3 regions of the Paenibacillus sp. J22R232 genome follow, and region 3 is predicted to be linked to each of the others. Evidence: riboswitches for the same ligand, from Rfam matches in the RefSeq annotation. Region 3 holds a riboswitch; each other region holds the start of a gene.
The links. Region 3 has a riboswitch for cobalamin ahead of AC0YN3_RS13770 (DUF4430 domain-containing protein). Riboswitches for the same ligand answer to the same signal wherever they lie in the genome.
Positions count from the first base shown of each region.

Region 1: linked by a shared signal. The riboswitch ahead of AC0YN3_RS03220 (ABC transporter substrate-binding protein) and the one ahead of AC0YN3_RS13770 (DUF4430 domain-containing protein) in region 3 are both predicted to bind cobalamin.
Region 2: linked by a shared signal. The riboswitch ahead of AC0YN3_RS20870 (S-layer homology domain-containing protein) and the one ahead of AC0YN3_RS13770 (DUF4430 domain-containing protein) in region 3 are both predicted to bind cobalamin.

Region 1 is NZ_JBWDNK010000001.1:665,709-667,976, reverse strand. Features, by position in the region: gene AC0YN3_RS03225 (FecCD family ABC transporter permease) at 1-246, opposite strand, end outside; gene AC0YN3_RS03220 (ABC transporter substrate-binding protein) at 251-1,252, opposite strand; cobalamin riboswitch at 1,395-1,537, opposite strand; gene AC0YN3_RS03215 (FixH family protein) at 1,742-2,185, shown strand; gene AC0YN3_RS03210 (sulfite exporter TauE/SafE family protein) at 2,190-2,268, opposite strand, start outside.
Region 2 is NZ_JBWDNK010000007.1:149,678-151,945, reverse strand. Features, by position in the region: gene AC0YN3_RS20870 (S-layer homology domain-containing protein) at 1-1,319, opposite strand, end outside; cobalamin riboswitch at 1,469-1,667, opposite strand; gene AC0YN3_RS20865 (TerC family protein) at 1,810-2,268, opposite strand, start outside.
Region 3 is NZ_JBWDNK010000003.1:627,795-630,062, forward strand. Features, by position in the region: gene AC0YN3_RS13760 (methyl-accepting chemotaxis protein) at 1-385, shown strand, start outside; gene AC0YN3_RS13765 (YnfA family protein) at 397-723, opposite strand; cobalamin riboswitch at 894-1,097, shown strand; gene AC0YN3_RS13770 (DUF4430 domain-containing protein) at 1,275-2,268, shown strand, end outside.

The sequences.
Region 1 (2,268 bases), on a different contig from region 3:
CAGCGCCAGGCATGCGCCTACCAGAACAGCGAGCAGCACACGGGACAATCTCACTTGCGTTACGATTGCGATCTCGCCCGCCGTATAAGAGCCTGCTTCCTTTGAAAACCACGGCAGCTGATGAAGCAATATGCCCCATACATCCCGCACCGAAATGCCCGACGAGCCGATCGTTAGACTCACCACGATAGAAACAGCAAGAAGGAGCATGGCTGCTCCTCCGTACAAAACCAATTTATAGGTCATTGCTTTATTTCACGAGATCCGGATGAATCACTTTAGCGAGCTCCAGCAAGCCGTCCGCTAGACGCGGTCCAACGCGCACGAGCGGATTCTCCGTCACTGCATGCAGCTGTTTGTTTTTCACTGCGGCAATGACATCCCAGCCTGGGCGGCTTTCGATGCCAGTGACGATCGGATTCGGATCCTCCTTCAGATCAGGGTATATAATCAGCTCTGGGTCCTGAGCAACGACTTCCTCTGCGCTGACCTCGAACCAGCCCTGTGATGCAGCAGAAATGTTTATGCCGCCGGCTAGGTTTAAAAGCTCGTCAAGAAAAGTGCCGGAGCCGACAGTCCAGCCTGGTGAAAACTCCATGTACACTTTTTTTCGCTCCGCGTTTTTCACCGCGTCCGTTACCTGCTGCCTCACCTGCCGCATATGATCTGCCATTTCAGTCGCTTCGGCTTGTTTATTCATAATATGACCTAAAATTTCTAATTTGGCAATAACGGCGTCATAGGTAAGCGGATCTGAAGCGTACACAGGGATTTTAAGCTCTCTCAGCTTTGCGATTGCATCTGAATTCAATGTAGTTGAAGCCAAAACAAGATCCGGATTCAATGCCATTACGGCTTCGATATTGGTGGTCATATCCCCAACCTTTGGCTTTGCCGCCGCTTCCTCGGGGAAATCGCTCCATTGATCGACGCCTACTACCTGCTCTCCGGCACCGATCGCATAGATCGTCTCCGTTTCACTAGGCACGAGCGTCACAACCTTCGTTGGTTGCTGCTCGAAAGTGATCTCGGTACCTGTATCGTCCTTAATCGTATAAGGATATACCGTTGCCTGAGGAGCTGCATCATTGTTTTCTTCTGGCTTATTGGCTTCCGAATTCGTAAGGTTTGTTTCTGGAGATTGCTGGTTTTCTGATTCTTTGTTTACTCCACATGCGCTGGTGATGACAAGCATCGCCGCAAGCAGCAAGCCAAACAGGGTCTTCGTTAAGTTACGGTTATTTCTTACCACGGTTTTCTGCACCTCTTTTTTTAGTTTGTCAAAACAAAAAAAAGCATCCCCGGCCATTGTGCCAGAAATGCTCCCATACGCTCTTCAACTACTTGCAAAGCGACAAGCTTCCCGAGCACCCTCCCTATTTCCACGTAGGTTTAAGCGCATGTAAGGACAGGCAGATTTTCTGACTCGGTCGTAACGAGGCCTTAAGCCTCCGTTATCCAACCTTACAGTGGCGGGTCCGTGCCGGAATTGCACCGGTCTTCCCTTTTAAGCTTCAAAGAGCACTGCAAGATGTGATTCCTTGCAAGACAATCTCCTGTCCGCACCAGTCCATTTTACGTTTATTTAATCAGTTGTTAATATACACCGACATCGCGTTTTTGTCCATTAAACAGCCGCAATTGAATCCTGTTATCCGGGTTCTGCTTCCCGCTCTTCCCGCATAGGTAACTTAAATGAGCATCCTCTCAAAAAAACGAATGAAGGAGGATAAACAAATAGATGCAGCAGATTCAGAATGTCCGCACTACTTATTTGAAATTTTCCCTTGTTCTATTCTTACTCGCGCTTCTTATCGGTTTCGCTTTTTGGTGGTTTCGACAAGATGAAGCTGTTCCCCCGCAAACGACGGAGCATGCCTTCGGCAGCGGAACGATGAGCTGGACCATTGAGGATTACCCCGCGAAGGTTTTGCACGAAAACCGATTCTCGGTTGAGATAACGGATGCACAGGGCCTACCGGTTCAAGATGCTAAAGTAACGGTGAAGCTTGACATGATTAGCATGGTTTGCGGTGACTATGTGTTTGATATGACAGAAGAAGCCCCTGGCAAATATGCAGGAGATGGCGTCCCCCTAATGGCAGGCATGTGGAAAGCAACGTTAACGCTTGATACGAATGAGCAAACTTATGAAATTAGCAGATTGCTGAAAGCAAGCCATTAAGCCGCTACCATAACCATGGATTTATGGTCGGAATCAGGCCATTGACTGCAAGCCCGCGCAGAATAGAAATGACGCCTACAGCA
Region 2 (2,268 bases), on a different contig from region 3:
GCGTAAGTGCCTTGGTCAGTAGCCATGCCGTCTAATTTGCCAGTTGCCACATGCTTAAAGCCTCCGCCTTCTACAGAGAAGGCTAGCAGCGCATCGATCAGTGATTTATTATTTTTAATAAATCTTGGGTCGGCATGCGGGTCAATCCCAAGGCCTGTAAGTGCAACGATAACCTGCGCGATGCTCTCACTGCTTGTCGAACCGAAATTCGTATAGCTGCCTTGTGCGTTTTGGGTGGCGGAGAGCCACTGCACCGCCCTATCCGCAGCCGCTTTTACAAGCGAATCCGTCTCGTAGTAAGGAGCAAGGCTTTGCAAAGTCATCGCGGTAAGGTCGACGTCTGCTCTTGTTGTGCCGAAGCCCCAGCCTCCAGCATCAATTGCGCCTTTCTTAACCTCTTGATTCAGAATATATTGAATAAGCTTTTCCCTCGTAGTCTGCACCGCAGCGCCTTCCGCCAATGGAGCCTCGTACTGATGGGTATCCAAGGCAATGAGGGTAAATACAGGACCGTTAATCCCTTGTTTGATGACATAATCAAAATCAGCGAGCGCTTGTGAAATATCGTAGCCCGCCACGCTATGTATGTCTCTTCCAATAGAGGCTAGCCCCATTATTAGTCGAGCGTGCTCCGTACTTTTGCTATTATCGAGCTTGCCGCCGTATTTCAGCATGAGTGCTCTTACTTGCTCCGTCACGTTATAGTAGTAAGAATCATAGTATTTATCCGGTACGGGGTAATTGGCTCGTGCCAAAGAGATGACAGTCCACTCGCCGGAACCCGTTCCAAACTTCGGACTCTTGACCGTTTTCACTAAATAAGCGAGACTTTTCTCAAGTTGCTCCGCGGCTGCTGCGCTCTGCACGAATGCGTAATGAACCGCATAGCTTTCCTCTGCACGGTTACCGGCCGTATCGACTGCCGTTAACGTAATGACATTGTCGCCTGGCTGCAGGATGACGGTATACGTCTCTTCCTTGGCTGTGACCAGGTCCCCGTTGAGTTTAACTGCCAGTTGTACAGCCGGATCTGCCGTGTCTACAGCTGATGCCGTAAAGCTAAGCTTGCGATATATCACTTGCCGCGACTCGGCTAAGCCAATAGAGCTAATAACCGGCTTTTCTATGTCCGCAGCAATGTTCAGGCTCGCTAGAGCAGCGTCACCGTTCTCTTGGCTGCTCTCCAGATGTTCCTGCTCTTGGTAAGCATCCTCATGCGCATCCTCCGCTGCATATGAAACCTGGCCATTGGCTGATAGCATAGTCATAAACACACTTACAATTAACAACCATGCGATCCATCGATTTTTATTCATCATGTAAACCCCTTCCTATTCATCCAAACGATTTATGGAATTAAATCAAAACGCAAAAAAACCTCTCACCGTTAATGGTTAAGAGGTTTAATAGATTATACAGCTAACTATTGCATGCACTAATAAACACCTCCCTATCCATCGTAGAGTTAACGGTGTAATGAAAACAGGCAGGTATTCTGGCTCGGGATCAACATCCTTGCAGCCTTGCCGGTTTCCCAGCGGCAGCCTTGCAAAGACTCCTCCATTACAGTGGCGGGACCGCGCAGGAATTAAACCTGCTTCCCTTTTAACCAATCCATGGATTTCTTGCTTCATTCCATCATTGGCACCTGTTTCTTCTATGAAATTTTCTTGCTCATCATACCGAATATTTGCCCGTTTGTCATGTTAAACTTTGTGGACGCGCCTGCGATTGCACAAAAAATGAGGGTGCCCACTGGCACCCTCATTTGAATGAAACGATATGCAGATACATGTTCGAATTTTACACTTAAGCCGCTTCCGAAGCCCGGTTCTGCTTCTCTTTGCCGCCTGATACGAACCAACCGATTACAGCAATCAGCAGGAGCACCACGTAGAACGTTACTTTCCACGCTGTCGATTCCGCAAAATCATGCGGGATCACGTGCAGCGATGGATGTGCCAGCGTATGTACCGCCAGCTTAACGCCGACCCAGCCGACAATGAAGAACGCAGCGACTTCAAGTGCAGGTCTGCTCTCCAGCAGCTTCACGAACATATTCGCCGCAAAACGCATGATGACGAGACCGATAAACCCGCCAAGGAAAATAACGATAAAGTGACCGCCATCCATGCCTCCGATTTTCGGCAATGTTGTTGCCGGCAATGCGACGGCTAGTGCTACAGCTGCCAGAATAGAGTCGATTGCAAAAGCGATATCCGCGATTTCAACCTTCAAGACCGTTACCCAGAAACCGCTTTTCTTAGG
Region 3 (2,268 bases):
AACGATCAGTCATGTACTCGCTTCTACATCTGAAGCGGTAACGGCTGTACGTAACGGCGAACAGGAAATGGAGCAAGGAATGACCATCATACATGAATTAAAGCGGTCCTTCGATCTGATCTGGCAGGAATCTCGCCATGTATCGTCGCAAGTGCAGGATGTATCCGCATCTACGGAGGAAATGGCGGCCGGCAGCGAGCAAGTGAGCGCATCGGTTGAAACGATGGCGATGGTGGCCAAGGACACCTCTTCCCACGCCGCGCAATCGGCTGAGGGCACGAACCGCCAGCACGAGCTTGCCATCGAAACCGAGCTGCTGGCACAATCGGTAAGCAAGCTTGCCGAGGAGCTAAGGGAATCGATTGGCCGATTTAAGTTGGAATAAAGAGTTCGGGCTTAGTTCCTAGGAGCCCAAAGCATAATGGAAACGCCGATGATACAGATTGCTGCTCCCAGCCAATCGTACGCATCCGGCGTTTTTTTATCAACGAGCCACCCCCAAAGAACGGCCAATATAATAAAAACGCCGCCGTAGGCTGCATAAACCCGCCCGAAGGAAGGGAAGCCCTGCATGGTGGGGATGATGCCGTATGCCATAAGAATGAGGCTTCCGACAATGCCGAACCAAAGCGGCCTTGCTTCGCGCAGCCATAGCCACACCATATAACCACCGCCAATTTCGGCAAGCCCGGCGAGGATGAAGAGAAAGATCGTGATGAACAAGTGGGGTTTCTCCTTTTTGAATGAGTCAATGAATGGTCATGCGGTGAATGATACTCGTTTTATATGCAGAATAACTATATCATACTATTCTTCAGTGATTTGTTGTGTATTCATAGAGTTAGTTATAGACAAATGACTCAGATTCCCTGTATGATCTTTAGGACAAATAAATAAAATGATAGAAATATGGTGTTCTTGCTTCAATTATGAAGTGATAGAACTTAATAGGGAAGTACGGTGCAATCCCGTCGCGGTCCCGCCACTGTAAATGATGAGTTTCTTGTCTACATGCCACTGGATGCACAATGATCTGGGAAGGCGACTAGAAATGATGAATCATAAGCCAGGAGACCTGCCAATTTCTTCGTTTCTAGTTCCTCGGGTAGTGGGAAACGGAAACAGACGATAAAGAGATTTATACGTTGTTCTGACGTATGAATAGCTTTTTTATTGTGTGTTCACATGCTTGTAAGCATGTTTATTGAAAGCCGCCCTCACAAGGGCGGCTTTTATTTGTTGGAACATAGTATAAGGAAGAGAGAGGGTTAATAATGACAATGCAAGAAGTTTCTCGAAAGTGGTTAGCTTTGGTCTTAAGCTTAACCGTGTTTGTTTCGGCAGCCAGTTCCGCTTTTCTGCCATCCCAGGCAGCAGCCGCATCGGACGCGAATCCCAAATTAGGTCCGCTCACGATTTATCATGAACTCCCCGCACCGGGGCAGTTTATTAATGCGACTGCTTACGGCGGCATGAACGATCTTAACCTAACGTGGGATAATGACAATACAGGATCTGCCATTTCACTTGGTGGTTTTGGCGGAAGTATTATTTTTAAAACAGATGCTCCCGTTCTTAACAGCAGTGGCCATCCGTATGGGGTGGATTTCACCGTATATGCAAATGCTTCGAGCTCTTACCAGGAGCCTGGCGGCGTGGCAGTTGCTCAGGATGACGGTACCGGAAAACCAGGTAAATGGTACAATATCGCAGGCTCTGATCATTATGAAGACTCTACGATATGGGATTATGAGGTAACGTATACGAATCCCGATCCAGCATTTACAGTTCCGAATGGTATGAGCGTACCTTGGGCAGATAATTATGGTGGAACCGGATTTATAAAAGTAAACTCTTTCAATAAGCATGCTTATTATCCTATCCCAGCGAACTATCCATTATCGATAACGCCATTCAATAACTTGTCCCATACGTATTCGGGTGTCAAAATTACTAAACAAACGCCTACATTCGGTTATGTGGACACACATACTAACGGCGCAGCTCCATTTAACGTAGCTGGAAATCCATATGTTGCAGCTGCCGCCAAGGGTGAGGGTATAGATATTAGTTGGGCTGTCGATGAGAACGGCTTGCCAGCTAATCTAGATCAAGTAGATTTCATTAAGGTATATACAGCTGTCCAAATCGATGGCGGTTCATTAGGTGAGGTAAGCACTGAAGTTTCTTCATTAAAGACCCATCAATCGGATATCACGGTTGGACAAACGCCAAGTTTGAGCTCCATAACGTTAACCGGTGTTAATA